3 regions of the Viridibacillus sp. NPDC096237 genome follow, and region 3 is predicted to be linked to each of the others. Evidence: riboswitches for the same ligand, from Rfam matches in the RefSeq annotation. Region 3 holds a riboswitch; each other region holds the start of a gene.
The links. Region 3 has a riboswitch for lysine ahead of ACQKMD_RS14575 (transporter substrate-binding domain-containing protein). Riboswitches for the same ligand answer to the same signal wherever they lie in the genome.
Positions count from the first base shown of each region.

Region 1: it holds a riboswitch for lysine, as region 3 does, so the genes downstream of both, ACQKMD_RS12160 (amino acid permease) here and ACQKMD_RS14575 (transporter substrate-binding domain-containing protein) in region 3, are expected to answer to the same signal.
Region 2: it holds a riboswitch for lysine, as region 3 does, so the genes downstream of both, ACQKMD_RS14305 (aspartate kinase) here and ACQKMD_RS14575 (transporter substrate-binding domain-containing protein) in region 3, are expected to answer to the same signal.

Region 1 covers NZ_JBNNTI010000019.1:61,476-66,679, forward strand. The annotation lists gene ACQKMD_RS12160 (amino acid permease) at 742-2,202, opposite strand; lysine riboswitch at 2,310-2,488, opposite strand; partial or broken gene ACQKMD_RS12165 (aminoglycoside 6-adenylyltransferase) at 2,710-2,814, opposite strand; gene ACQKMD_RS12170 (CynX/NimT family MFS transporter) at 2,958-4,175, shown strand; gene ACQKMD_RS12175 (VOC family protein) at 4,381-5,190, opposite strand; gene ACQKMD_RS12180 (M20 metallopeptidase family protein) at 5,203-5,204, opposite strand, start outside.
Region 2 covers NZ_JBNNTI010000026.1:8,595-13,798, reverse strand. The annotation lists gene ACQKMD_RS14320 (electron transfer flavoprotein subunit alpha/FixB family protein) at 1-616, shown strand, start outside; gene trxA (thioredoxin) at 810-1,124, shown strand; gene uvrC (excinuclease ABC subunit UvrC) at 1,351-3,126, shown strand; lysine riboswitch at 3,185-3,366, shown strand; gene ACQKMD_RS14305 (aspartate kinase) at 3,492-4,724, shown strand; gene ACQKMD_RS14300 (YslB family protein) at 4,783-5,199, opposite strand.
Region 3 covers NZ_JBNNTI010000027.1:6,588-11,791, reverse strand. The annotation lists gene ACQKMD_RS14585 (amino acid ABC transporter ATP-binding protein) at 1-241, opposite strand, end outside; gene ACQKMD_RS14580 (amino acid ABC transporter permease) at 265-1,008, opposite strand; gene ACQKMD_RS14575 (transporter substrate-binding domain-containing protein) at 1,072-1,920, opposite strand; lysine riboswitch at 2,055-2,236, opposite strand; gene ACQKMD_RS14570 (hypothetical protein) at 2,357-3,805, opposite strand; gene ACQKMD_RS14565 (hypothetical protein) at 4,142-4,333, opposite strand; gene guaC (GMP reductase) at 4,796-5,204, shown strand, end outside.

The sequences.
Region 1 (5,204 bases), on a different contig from region 3:
GAGCTTATGCTATAATTATTTTTAAGATATTTTACATAAAATACAATTTCAAGGAGTTGTGGATAAGGAATGAATAAATGTACTAAATGTAATGAAAGCGTTATGAAAAAGGGGTTACTTCACAGTGGCGCTGTAATGCTTCAAATGGTTTCAACGAATAAACCCAAAGGCAAATCTTCACCTGTATCGGCTGAGTACTGTAATAATTGTGGATATATTGAATCCCTCTATGTTTCTGAGCCTAGAAATTTAGAATAACTCATTCAGATAAATTACCATCTATTTAACTTAAGTGAATTAATTGGTTTTATGTAAATATATGAATTTAGTTTAACAAAAGAATTCAGAATGTTCACACACTGAATGTCTTTTGTTATTTATATATATCTTGGTTATTTTAGATCCTATTTTATAGATGAAGAAATCAATCGCAGACTCAAATTTTCTCATAAAAGGGTTCTTGAGGCACTGGTTGATCTAAAGCAATTATTTCAATTTGAGCTCTTTGAGTTATCTTTTTCATTCGTCATCATTTTCCATCAGCTCAAAAGATTTGTTGTTATTCCATGCGCGTAGTTGATTGGAGCAAAGGAGGAGCCCGTCCGCGGAAAGCGTCCACCGTAGCGGAAATCAACGGTCTTATTTATTTTTTTAAAAAAATAAGACTGTAGACAAACTCGGATTTCTTTGAGTTTGTCTACAGTCTGAAATTACTAGCTAATAGCTACGTAGGATTTTAAGTTAACGATGACTATCGAAGTCACAGTCTTCTAATTTTACAATTTTTGTTTTATGAACGATTTTGTATCCAAACCAGATCACTAAGAAAATTGGCAATCCGATGTAAGAAACAAGCATACCATACCAGTCGATATGTTCACCTGTAAATGCTGTATAGTTTTGACCAACAACGACAATTGCACAAAGTACGAAGGCAAAGATTGGACCGAATGGGAACCACTTCGCTTTATAAGGTAATTCGTTTAAATCACGACCTTGAACAATATAAGCTTTACGGAATCGGTAATGACTTACTGCAATTCCTAGCCAAGCTACAAATCCACACATACCTGAAGCATTTAACAACCAAATGTAAACAACACCATCACCGAAGAATGATGCCATAAATGATACACAAGCAACTAAACAAGTTGCTACAAGTGCAGCCATCGGAATACCCCGCTTGTTTAATTTAGTGAACATTTTAGGCGCTTTACCGTCTTTTGCAAGCTCCCAAAGCATACGTGATGATGCATATAATCCAGAGTTACCTGAAGATAAAATCGCTGTTAAAATAATCGCATTCATAACTGAAGCAGCAAACGCGATCCCTGCATTTTCAAATACTAATGTGAACGGACTTACTGTAATATCGCTACTTGCTAAACGTGAATCTGTGAATGGGATTAATAAACCAATCGCTAAAATTGCTAAAATGTAAAATAACAAAATACGCCAGAAAACTTGACGAACAGCTTTCGGAATATTTTTTCCTGGATCATCTGTTTCTCCAGCAGTAATCCCTAGTAGTTCTGTTCCTTGGAACGAGAATCCTGCAGCTAGGAAAATACCGAACATTGCGAAGAAACCACCATGGAATGGACCATCTTCAATGAAGAAGTTTTTGAATCCAACTGGGTCTTGTCCACCCATTAAACCAAATACCATCAAGAAACTAACAATGATAAAGACAATAATTGTTACGACTTTTATAAGAGAAAACCAATATTCACTTTCACCAAAGCTTTTAATTGATAAGATATTTAATGTGAAGATGATGACTAAAAAACCTGCTGTCCAGTATAATGACGATACATCTGGGAACCAAAATTTCATGATTAATGATACAGCTGCGATTTCAGCTGCAATCGTAATTGCCCAGTTATACCAATAATTCCAACCAAGGGCAAAACCTAACGCTGGGTCAACGAATTTAGATGCGTAAGTACTAAATGAACCAGATACAGGCATAAACGCAGCCATTTCACCCAAACTTGTCATTAAGAAAAACACCATAATACCAATTAAAGAATATGCTAATAACGCTCCGCCTGGACCAGCCTCATGAATGGCTCCACCACTTGCTAAGAACAACCCTGTACCAATTGTTCCTCCAAGTGAAATCATCGTCACATGACGACTTTTCAATCCTCTATTAAGACCTTGCGTCTCAACGCCCTGGCCATTATTTTTATTACTCATTAAGAATCTCCTCTTTCCATTTTTCATTGCAAGAAGGTTAACTTGATGTCATAAAAAATACCATCACAAGGAATATGCGATGGTATCGAAACATGCCCATCAACCTTGATAAAGATAGCTCAACACGCCTGCGAAGACGTGACAGTTCTGCACCTTTCGGCAACAGCCCCAATATTTATAAGAAGAAGCTTATAAACACTTCGGCGATATTCCCTTTCAAATAGAATCACTGACGCTTTTCGCCTCATCCATTTTACTTTTTAACACCGCGACCTCTACCTCATCGAATGGATGAGGCATTGCAATATATTAATTTAATATGTTCCAATTATAATACAAGAGAATTGTATATTCAAGATGTAAATTTTCTTGAATATTAAAACAATTTAAGCTGAATTCTAAATAATTCTTCAGAATATCACTTTAGCATCCCTTGGAAGCGTATGAATATGCTTTAAATAACCAAATACTTCAGCACTTTCTTCATAACCATGGAATGAAAGTAGACACATTGATATTTGTTCTCGAACCATTCATACAAACGGCTCGTACACGTTCATCATTATTCGCTACATCTATTATCAAATCCATCATTTGTTGGTCTGTTCTCATCACCAATCCTCCGTATCAATTCGATAAAATTATTTTGAGTCCTCTTAATTATATTTATTTATTTTCTTTGATATAATTGACCTTTGTCAAATAGAGGTTTGTAAAACCAGAAAATTCATGAATATATATAGGAGGCGCTACAATTGGCAACAAATCCAGCTGTTCAAAATAGCAAAAAGCTAAAATGGAACTGTAACATTTGGTTACTTGTAATTGGGATTATTTTCATAGCTTCTACATTACGTTCACCTCTAACATCTGTAGGCCCAATCATCTCATTTATACGTGAAGGCTTACACATTTCAAATGTATTGGCAGGATTTATCACAACAATTCCCTTACTTGCCTTTGCTATTATTTCTCCTATAGCTCCAAAATTTTCAAAGCGTTTTGGTATAGAACGTACATTACTATTCTCAACAGTATTACTTGCAGTTGGAATTCTTACTAGATCTTTCGGTATAACCTTCACTCTGTTATTAGGAACATCCCTAATCGGTGTGGCAATTGCTTTTGGAAATGTCTTACTACCAAGTTTGATTAAGTTGAAATTCCCATTACAAGTTGGATTATTAACAGGTATTTTCACAGTTTCTATGAATCTCTCTGCAAGTTTAGCAGCTGGGATTAGTTATCCTCTTGCTAGCGGAGAACTCGGATGGAGAATTGCACTTGGTATTTGGTTTATTTTAGTGATTATTGCCCTAATTGTTTGGCTCCCTCAAATTCGTAAACCTAAGTCCGAATTGAATAATGGTTCTCAAACTAATCAAGAAAATGTCTCGCTTTGGAAATCAACTCTAACTTGGACAGTTACATTATCAATGGGCTTCCAATCTCTTATTTTCTATACAACTGCTACTTGGATTCCAGAAATGTTGCAGTCACAAGGTATGAGTGCTAATACAGCTGGATGGATGTTCTCCTTTATGCAGTTTTCACAATTGCCTGCAACGTTCATGATTCCGATTATTGCAGGACGTAGAAAAGATCAACGTCCTATTGTTGTTGTATACGGTGTTCTTTATCTAGTAGGCTTCGGAGGTATTTTAGCAGGATGGACTTCATTGACAGTGTTATGGATGATTTTACTTGGACTTGCGGGTGGTGCATCATTTAGTTTAGCAATGATGTTTTTTTCACTTCGTACACGTACCGCTCATGAAGCAGCAGAATTATCGGGTACCGCTCAATCATTTGGTTATTTATTAGCTGCAATAGGTCCTGTGTTATTTGGTTATGTCCACGATATTACAAATAGCTGGACAACAGCTATCATCCTATTCATTATTACAGTTATGTTATTAATGACCGCTGGTATGCATGCTGCAAAAGAAGGTTATGTTGCTCCTGAAAGGTAGCGCATACTCGAAGCTTACAATAGCTTTAAGTTTTTTTGTATTACTAGTAGAAGTTAGGCATGTGTAATCCTTGCACTCCCAGTAAAATGAATCATAGAAAAAACTATTATATAGTTTCAAACACTCCATAATAGCTTTCAATTACTCTGTCTTTATATTTACTATTTACTTAAAGCCATGCTATGAAGTGCACTGATCAGATAAATTATTTCTCAAAATGATAGCGACCGTTAAATAATTCAAATGTGACAGGTTCTTTAGCTCCCAAGAAATTAACTTGGAATGGACATTCGCCTCGTTCTGTTATTAATTTCGCTACAACACCATCTCCAATTGGACTAGCAAAGTATAAGTCACCGCCAACTAACTTAAGAACCTGGACAATAGCATTCAACTCCTGATCGATATACGCTTCTGCAACCTCTAACCCTAAATATCGAGACCATTTTCTAGCTGTTTTTTCAGCATCTATTACTGCAAAAGTAACGCCTGCAAAGTCCAACTTTTCTAATTGATTTCCAATGACGCCCTTTTCAACTTGCTCCTTTCTACGCTTATCGTCATTATCATCCCATTGAATAATGAATGGTAGTTGAAGTGTGTTATTTTCTTCTCCAGCATAAAGTAATTGCCAAGTAATAATACTGCCATCTGGTCGTTTTCTGTACATCGGTACTGGTCCATTTACAGATAGACCTTGCTCTTTCAAACGCTCTGCTACCCCCTCAATATCCGATGTACGAACTGCAAATCTTACGAAGCCTTCTTTGAAATCATTATTTACTACTGTTTCAATAAGACTGTGATGTAAATGCTCTGTCTCAGCTATTAGAGCTCTGTCATATGTACCGAGATACTCGATATAGCTTAGATCAAAGTAGCTAAGTGCATTATACGTTCCGCGCCCTTCATGAACGCCACCTTCAACAGCATGGATTCCTTGGCTTTGTAATAGCTTAATTACTTCTTTTGGTTCATCTACAAAATGTACTAAGTGATCAAACGATAATGTCATGTTCAAGTCCCCTT
Region 2 (5,204 bases), on a different contig from region 3:
TATTGAAGGGGAAGATGAAAAAGCAATTTTCATCCGCCCAATCTATTCTGGTAAAGCATTTGAAAAAGTACAAGTGAAAGAGGGTCTTGTGTTTGTGACAATCCGTCCAAATAACATTGCTCCTCTCACAAAAGACGAATCTCGCACAGGTGACGTGATTTCAATGTCAGTAGATATTACGAATCTACGTACTATTATTAAAGAGGTCGTTCGCAAATCAACAGATGGCGTTGATTTGTCAGAGGCAAAAGTTGTAGTAGCTGGTGGTCGTGGCGTGAAAAGTGAAGATGGTTTTGCTCCATTAAAAGAGCTTGCTAACGTACTTGGCGGCGCTGTTGGTGCTTCAAGAGGTGCTTGTGACGCTGATTACTGCGATTATTCATTGCAAATCGGTCAAACTGGTAAAGTTGTTACACCTGATCTTTATATTGCAGCAGGTATTTCAGGTGCAATCCAACATTTAGCTGGTATGTCTAACTCAAAAGTAATCGTTGCGATCAACAAAGATCCAGAAGCGAATATTTTTAAAGTAGCTGACTACGGTATCGTTGGAGACCTTTTTGAAGTTATCCCAATGCTTACTGAAGAGTTCAAAAAATTATTAGTAAACGCATAATTGATGCTTCTAACCCCCGTAAATGGATACACCATTTACGGGGGTTTTTTCATACAAGCATACAAATAGGCATGTGAAATACGTATTTTACTATCGTTATTGCAAAATAATGCTGTTATAAGCATAACAGTCGCTCGTGCTTTTTATCCGTGCTATACTACCGTTATACGCAAGTTGAAGGAGGATATTTAATATGGCAATTGTATACGCAACAGATGCAAGCTTTTCAAATGATATCGCAGAAGGTTTAGTACTAGTTGATTTTTGGGCAACTTGGTGCGGACCTTGTAAAATGATCGCTCCAGTTTTAGAAGAACTAGATTCTGAACTAAACGGTGCAGCTAAAATTGTTAAAGTTGATGTTGACCAAAACCAAGAAACAGCAAGTAAATTTGGCATTATGTCAATTCCAACTCTATTGTTATTCAAAGACGGAGAGCCAGTTGATAAAACAGTTGGTTTCCAACCGAAAGAAGCATTAGTTGAATTCATTCAAAAACACGCTTAATCTTTGAAGAAATAAATATAAAACCGGGTTCCTACAATGGTGCCCGGTTTTTTTTAGAAATAATAAAGTATAAAACTATTCTGTATATGATCTAGTTCCAGCGTCTAGCCCCTCGAGGTCATAACCCAAATTCGACATGGAGGTTAAAGGGCAACCTCCATGCCAATTCGGCTTATGCTTGCCGGGAATGAACAAGGCGCTTGTACTTTTCTGAGAAGGTGATAAGATGAACGAATTAATAAAGCAAAAATTAGCCATTCTACCTGACCAACCAGGTTGTTACTTGATGAAAGATCGACAAGGTATAATTATTTATGTCGGCAAAGCAAAGGTGCTAAAAAATCGCGTACGCTCTTATTTCACAGGCAGTCACGATGGTAAAACGCAACGACTTGTAAGCGAAATAGAAGATTTCGAATACATAGTGACATCTTCGGATATAGAGGCTTTTATTTTAGAATTGAACCTCATTAAAACCCATGATCCGAAATACAACATTATGCTGAAGGATGACAAGACGTACCCTTATATTAAAATTACGAATGAGAAGCACCCGCGACTTCTTATCGTTCGCAAAGTGAAGAAGGATAATGGTAAATACTTTGGACCTTATCCAAATAGTTTTGCTGCAAATGAAACGAAAAAATTACTTGATCGCCTGTATCCTCTTCGGAAATGTACGAATTTACCAAACCGAGTTTGTTTATACTATCATTTAGGTCAATGTCTAGCTCCTTGTGTAAAAGAAGTTGTGAAAGACCAATATCAAGAGATTATTCAAGGTATAACAAGTTTCCTAAATGGTGGTTATGGAGAAGTTAAAGAAGATTTAAATGCAAAAATGCTCGATGTAGCTGAAAAATTAGATTTCGAAAGAGCGAAAGAATACCGAGATCAAATTGCCCATATAGAAACGGTCATGGAACGTCAGAAAATCACCCTCACTGATTTAACGAACCGTGACGTTTTTGGTTATGCGGTTGATAAAGGCTGGATGTGTATCCAAGTGTTCTTTGTTCGACAAGGCAAGTTAATTGAAAGAGATGTTTCGTTATTCCCGATTTATAGAGATCCTGAGGAAGAATTCTTAACGTTTGTCGGGCGCTTTTATGAACAAGCAGAACATATTAAGCCGAAGGAAATCTTCATACCTTCGAATATTGAAGGAGAGCTTTTAGCGACTGTGCTTGATATAAAAGTGACGATTCCACATAGGGGAAAGAAAAAAGAACTTGTTGACTTAGCGAGTAAAAATGCTCAAATCGCTATCTCTGAGAAATTCCAGTTACTTGAGCGTCAAGAAAAAAGGACAATAGGTGCCTGCGAAGAATTAGGAAATGCGATGAATATCGCTACACCACTTCGCATAGAATCATTTGATAACTCCCATATTTTCGGAGCTGACGCCGTTTCGGCAATGGTTGTTTTTATTGACGGAAAGCCGAGCAAAAAGGATTATCGTAAGTATAAAATTCAAGTGGCTGCAAAGCATGACGATTACGGTGCAATGCGAGAAGTCATTCGCCGAAGATATACTCGTGTATTAAGAGATGGCTTGCCTTTACCTGATTTAATCGTTATCGATGGTGGGAAAGGACAAATGGAAGTGGCAAGAGAAATATTAGAAGATGAGCTTGGTTTAGATATCCCTATTGCTGGTTTAGCAAAAGACGATAAACACCAAACTTCTCAACTGCTATATGGCTCGCCGCCAGAAATTATTCCATTGAAGAGAACGAGTGAAGCATTTTATCTATTACAACGAATTCAAGATGAAGTGCATCGTTTTGCTATTACCTTCCATCGCCAATTACATGAGAAGAATGCCATTACATCTGTTCTCGATGAAATTGAAGGAATTGGTCCGAAACGAAAGCAACAACTTCTCAAACAATTTGGTTCGGTAAAAAAAATTCGTGAGGCATCCTATGAAGAGTTAATTGCTGCGAATGTACCAAAAAAACTAGCTTATACCATATTTACTTATTTTTCCGAAAAATAAATTGTAGTAATCAGAAAATTGTGTTAAGGTAGCATTACTATTTAAATAATCACTATTTAGTGATGATAGAGGTGCGGATTTCAAGAGTAATCAGCAAGAGGATGAATAGATCCTAGGACTGTTGATGAAAGGGAAGGTCGCCGAAGTGATAAATTGACTATTTCCAATTTATTTCTGGTTCTACATTTAACAAGTGTAGAATTGTCAGACCCGTTTCGGTTCTGGAGGGCTATCTCACATGAATGTTCTTTTGAACGTGCATTCTACGGAGGCGGCTTTTCACATGGAAACGTGTGAAAGGCTGCTTTTTTCATAAGATGTCATTGTGAATACGGTCGTCATAACAAGTAAGGGAGAGGTTATGGGTGAGTTGTTTAGTCTTTAAATTTGGTGGTACATCAGTTGCAACGATTGAACGCGTAATGCATGTAGCAAGACGCATTCAGAAAGAGAAGGAAAAGGGCAATAATGTTGTCGTTGTTGTTTCGGCAATGGGTAAAACGACGGATATACTTGTAGATATGGCACATGAAATTATGCCAAATCCATCGAAGCGAGAAATGGATACGCTCTTAACAACAGGTGAGCAGGTGACTATCTCATTATTATCGATTGCTTTGCAAAGCATAGGTTTAAAAGCTCAGTCCTTCACTGGTTGGCAAGCTGGAATATTAACAGAAGGCGTTCCGAGTGATTCGCGCATTGTGGAAATCCAAGCGGCAAATATACAGAAAGCGTTGGATAGAGACTGTGTAGCTGTAGTTGCAGGTTTCCAAGGAATCGATAATAATAACAATATTACTACTCTAGGTCGTGGTGGATCAGATACGACAGCAGTTGCTTTAGCTGCGGTATTAGGTGCTGAACGCTGTGATATTTATACAGATGTTGATGGTGTGTATACTTCAGATCCTCGTTATGTTCCGAATGCTCGTAAACTACAAGGACTGTCATATGATGAAATGCTAGAATTGGCGAATTTAGGAGCGGGTGTTTTGCATCCACGTGCTGTAGAGTTTGCGAAAAACTATAACATTCCATTAGCAGTTCGCTCTAGTTATGTAGAAGATGAAGGAACAATTATGAAGGAGGAAGTAGAAGTGGAAAAAGATTTAGTTGTACGCGGGGTTGCATTTATGTCAGATATTATTCGTGTAACGGTAGGGTATGAAGGGAATTATAATGGTTCTTTAGTAAATATATTTACAGTATTAGCAGATAATCATATTAACGTAGATATAATCGTTCAAACTATTATTGAAGGTGTAGAGCCTTCGGTATCTTTCACTATTAAAAAAGAAAATTTAGCAGATACCGCTCGTGTATTGGAAGCAAATAAATCTGAAATTGGTTATCGTCATGTAAATTATGAAGAAGACGTAGCTAAAGTGTCGATTGTTGGATCTGGTATAGTATCTAATCCTGGCGTAGCTGCAAAAATGTTTGATCGCTTACATAAAGAAAATATTACACTCAAAATGGTAAGTACTTCTGAAATTAAAATTTCTGTCATCATACCTCAGGATTCAATGTTTTTGGCTGCAAATGCATTACATGATGAATTTGAGTTAGCAGCTAGTCTCGAAATTCAAGTTTAAAAATATAAATTTAAAAAGCTGACTAGGCATCTTGAATAGATGTTTAGTCAGCTGCTTTTTATAGTTGATCTTTTAAATCCCATTTGACATGGAATCGGACAACCCCTCGTTTTACTTTCTTTTCGTCGTAGCATTCTGTTAAGAAACCACTGATTTTTTCTTGTTGAGCTGCTAGGAAGCCACTTTCAAGTCGGAAACAGCGTTTTTCAAATTGCATAGCTTCAGGGTCTCCAGTTAAAGTATAAAAAGATTCATCTTTAGATTGTTTCTCTATAGAAAGATCGCCCCATCCAGCTTCGTGGAAAAATGAAATAGCTTCTTCCATGCTGTATAAAGGGAACTTGCGTGCTAACTCTTTTCCGCACCAATATAAGATATCCTCTTCGTTTTTTCCAAGAACAGATGAGAGTACGTGATCTCTTATTAGTTCGTAACCAAATAATGGGAAGTGTTGAGTGTTAGTAGTAGATGACATGATTT
Region 3 (5,204 bases):
TTGTACGATAATTATTTATATTATGGTTGTTATCTAGAATATTCTCACCATGATAAATAATCTGTCCTCCACTTGGTCTTTCTAATAAGTTAATACAACGAAGAAGCGTAGATTTCCCAGATCCTGAAGAGCCGATGACACAGACAACTTCCCCCTTGTTTACAGAGAAATCAATGTCTTTAAGAACCTCATGAGTGCCAAAGGATTTGCTTAGATGTTGTATCTCGATTACATTTTTCATAAGTCTATCTCCTTTGCTCGCAATCATGCTTTTTTGCCATTCATTTGGTCTTGATTATCAATCATTTGGTAGTTTTGTGGGCCATCCAATCGTTTTTCAAAATAGCGTAAAATTTTCGTAACCGTGAATGTCATGACTAAGTATAAAACACCTGCTACGAAGAATGATTCAAAGTAACGAAAATTATTTCCAGAAACAGATTTTGTTTGGAAGAAAAGTTCTGTTACGCCAATTACATTCAATACCGCTGTATCTTTAATATTCATAATAAATTGGTTACCTGTTGATGGCAAAATGTTTCGTAAAACTTGTGGTAACACTACATGGACCATTGTTTGCCAATGATTCATACCAATCGCTTGAGCACCCTCAAATTGCCCCTTGTCCACTGAGATAATACCCCCACGTACAATTTCTGCCATATACGCCCCCGTATTAATCGCGACGATGAAAATCGCAGCAAACGTACGGTCCATATCTACACCAAATGCTAGAGCAGAGCCATAGAAAATCACCATTGCTTGAACGATCATTGGCGTTCCACGGAAAAGTTCCACATATATTGTAAGAAGTGCATTAATTAAACTTAAGAAAATTCTCTTTACTCCACGTTCAGGCTTTGGAATCGTATTAATAACACCAATAAACATTCCAATGATAGCACCAAAAATCGTACCAACAATAGCAATTAATAATGTCATCCATGCCCCGCGAAGGAACATTTCCCAGTTGTCAGTCACGATGCTAATAATCCAATCAATACTCATGCTGTTCCTCCTTCAAAAGCAATAATACCGACTACTTGATACGCGGCCGGTATCCGTCATACATTATTTTGCAGCTGGTTGGTTTTTAATCGCTGTATCCATGATTTCGATACGTTCTTCTTCAGAGACACCTTTTAAAATTTCATTAATTTTATCTTTTAAATCACTATCTTTTTTAACACCTACAGCAATTGCTGTATCTTCTTCTGATGCTTCAAAGCCATCCGTGAATTCAACCATTGCAAATTTATCATTTGCTGCTGAAGAACTGATTCCTTCTGGGCGTTCAGATACATAACCATCAATTACACCAGATTCAAGCGCTACACGCATTGCAGGAAAGTTATCCATTGCTGTTTGCTTCTTAACACCTTTAATTTGATCTATTACCTCGTAGTGTGTCGTATTTAATTGACCTGTAATTTTGGCACCACTAAAATCTTGGATTGAAGTAGCTTTCTCGTATTTACTGCCCTTTTTAACAACCATTACATAATTAGATGTATAGTAGTTATCAGTGAAATCAATGGTTTTTTTACGTTTTTTAGTTGGTGACATACCCGCCATTATTGCATCAATTTTACCTGAAGTTAATGAAGGTACTAAGCCGTCCCATTCTGTTTTGACAATTACTAATTCTTTACCTAAAGCATCTGCGACACGTTTTGCAATCTCAACGTCATAACCGCCAGCATATTCTGGGTTACCAGAGATCTTCACGGCACCGTTTGAATCATCTTTTTGTGTCCAGTTGAACGGAGGATAGCCTGCTTCCATACCAATTGTGAATGTTTCTTTTTTCTTTTCACCTGTAGTAGATTTCCCTGAATCTGAATTTTTAGATCCACAACCTGCTAGTAATAAAATTGCTAGTAGAATCATTCTTGAAAAAATCACCCATGTTCTCTTCATAATATTTCTCCCCCTTAGATAATATCCGTTTTTTACCTATAAATAATAAAAAAGGCTATTGTACGTATAAAAAACGCGCCCTAAGATGAACTCAGGTCGCATTGTACATTAGCCTAAATCCTCTACTTATCCCTAAATGAGATAGCTCAACTCAACGAACTAGGATGTTCATTGAGACAGTCCTGCAGTTATTAACTACAGACCCAGCAAGTAACATCGAGTGTATTACAAACTTCGGCGATATCTCCTTCTCCATAGTTTCATAGTTTCTCAAGCTCCACTAAAGACTAATAGATATCGCGCCTCTACCTCACCCATTAAAAAGTGAGGTTTGTATTCAATTATCATTGTACACAGTCTACAGTAACGAACTTTTACTGTCAATAACCTTTTGATGAAATAATCAGAATAATATTGTTTTTCTTTCAACTGGTTTTTAGCCTCTAACAATATCAGATTCTGCGTACGTAACTTCACCTGTTGTAGCATTAATCTTATCAATTGCACCATTTTCAGAAGGAGCGTTAATTGAGTAATTTAAACTATAAATTGTCATTTCATCATCTTCATCTATCTCTTCAAAACGTGAAAGTTTCATCTGTAAATTCTGTTTATATATAGCATCAGCTTCTGGTAATGAAATTATCGGTGTAATATTAATACCTCGAATAGACTCCATGTTTAAAGCACTATACAGACATGAACGAATAATTCCTGTATGTATACCTACCTCAATTAGGACAGAGTAATTCTCTAATTTGTATTCATGGAAATATGGGATAAAAGTAAACATAGTTGTTGGTTCATCCTCATGTTCGTCAGCATACTCCTCTTCATCATATTCATCCACATTGAAGATATCCTCATCTGAATTATCATCAAATTCTTCTGTATCTTCATGTAGTATAGATTGCTCTTCAAGCATGTATTTATTGTGTATATCACCAGAAATAATCTCTAAAAATTGCATTGCATTATCTTTCAATTGCTCAAAAGGTAACACAGTCTTTACTTCTGTATCCCAAACTACATTAGATTCATAATTAGCGCCCGCATCATCAAAATGTAGTACTTCAATCACAGCTTCTGCATCTTCACCTTTTGCATCCAGGTCTTCCGCAACATACCAATATAAATTGCCATCTTCTTCTCGCAATACATATTGATCTGTTGCACCTAATAACTTTGGTAGTGCCTTTGTCACTTGAACGGGTGTAACAGAAAATTGTTCAAGTTCTGTTTCACTGAACAACTGACTTGCTTTTTGAACTTCCCCATCAACAGTAACGCCTATATAATCTCGAATTGGTTGATAGACTAATTCAAATTCGCCTAGCTCTTCATTTTCTTCGATTCCTAATTCCACTAATATCTCTTTACATAAAATTTCTCTAGCTTCATCTTCTGTTATTTCTACTTTTGGGTATGTAAGCTGATAATACTCTTGGAATATAGTTGCCGCTGTAATAGTACCATATGAATTAATCTCAATTACAGCACCAGAATTAGGTAAAGGAAGTTTTAGTTTTTTATCTATTGCTTCATAAACTACTAAATATTCGCCCTCTCCAATCTCAGAGAAATTACTAAATTGTACTACTTCACGGCCGAAATCCTTCATAAAGGACTCTGTAATATGTAAAATTTCATCCATCTCAAGTTCTTCTAGACTTTCTAGCCCAACACCATTATTTTCTACTAATTTATCGAAGTCAATGTTGATATTAGTCAGCTCTTTGTCATCCGTCACTTCAATATAACCATAATTGACATCATTGCGTGCATCAAGGACTTCAATACTATCTTCCATTGTTTCATCTTCATTGATCATAATCGAAGGCTGTCCAATTAAATACTTCTTCAATTTCATTTCTATCTCTATCATACGATGCTCCCTTTCAAGAAATATATTATTGTTACTATAATATTAACTTCTTAAACAGTGAATTACTATCAAATAGGACATTATATAAAAAAATAAGCTGCAAATAACGTCATATTTCTAATTTAACAGAATAAAACTAAAAAAAATGAAAAAAGACCCACATTCAAGCAGACCTTTTTCCTGTCATTATCCAATAAAAACTAATTTAACAATTAAATATATTCTGTACAATATAACTTTTCATTGAGTATATATCCTCACCCAAATGACATTGTATTTATCATTTTAATCTGTTTTTATGTCCTTGATAATCAAATATATATCAAAATAATATTCTTAGTATTTTGGGCCATCTAACTCTTGATAGGCTTGTTGATATTTACCGCCATCAGCAACTTCTGCATGATATAAAGCTTTCAATGCATAGTTTTTCTCAAGGTCCAACGACTTTTTTAGCTCTTTAAATTTTGTATGCAACTCTTTATTTTCATTAATCAATTGTTGCATTTGTGGTTTACTGTATTTCAAAAGATTTTCATCTCCTTTCAGATGTTTAATCTATTGAATAAGTATACCACTAATCGCAAGGCTTTATAATGTCCACTATTTACATAAATAAAGGAATATCTTATGAATTTCTAAGAAAAGATACAATTGAAATAATTGAAAGTGAGTTTGGCATAATTTATTGCATGTTTCTATTCAAATTGCCAATTTCATTTCAGGAATTTCAATGTATATTTCATCAAAATTTTCTAATACTAATCTTTATAAATATCTTTTTCATTAGTACTTAAGACTTCCCACCTTTAAGAATCCCCCACCTAAAACTCTATTTGTTTTTGTACACTTTGTCTCCAAATATATTTCATAGAAAAAAATGAAAACGCTTATTATTTTTTGACATAAAGACGAAAATGATGTAAATTACTAAAAGACGAACGTTTTAATTTCATAAATAATAATTATTCGGTTTTAGGAGTGTATTTTATGGAAAATGTATTTGATTACGAAGATATTCAATTGGTTCCTGCAAAATGTATAGTAAATAGTAGATCTGAATGTGATACCTCTGTTACTTTAGGCGAACATACATTTAAATTGCCGGTAGTACCTGCAAATATGCAAACAATTATTGACGAAAAAGTAGCCATTCAATTAGCTGAAGATGGGTATTTCTATATAATGCATCGTTTTGAACCAAGTAAACGTGCAGATTTCACTAAAGATATGCACGCTCGTGGATTAATAGCTTCAATTAGCGTCGGTGTGAAAGAAGAAGAGTATGCATTCATTGAACAATTAGCAGCAGACAAGATAACTCCTGATTTCATCACAATCGACATTGCACACGGCCATTCTAATGCTGTAATCAATATGATTCAACATATAAAAAAAC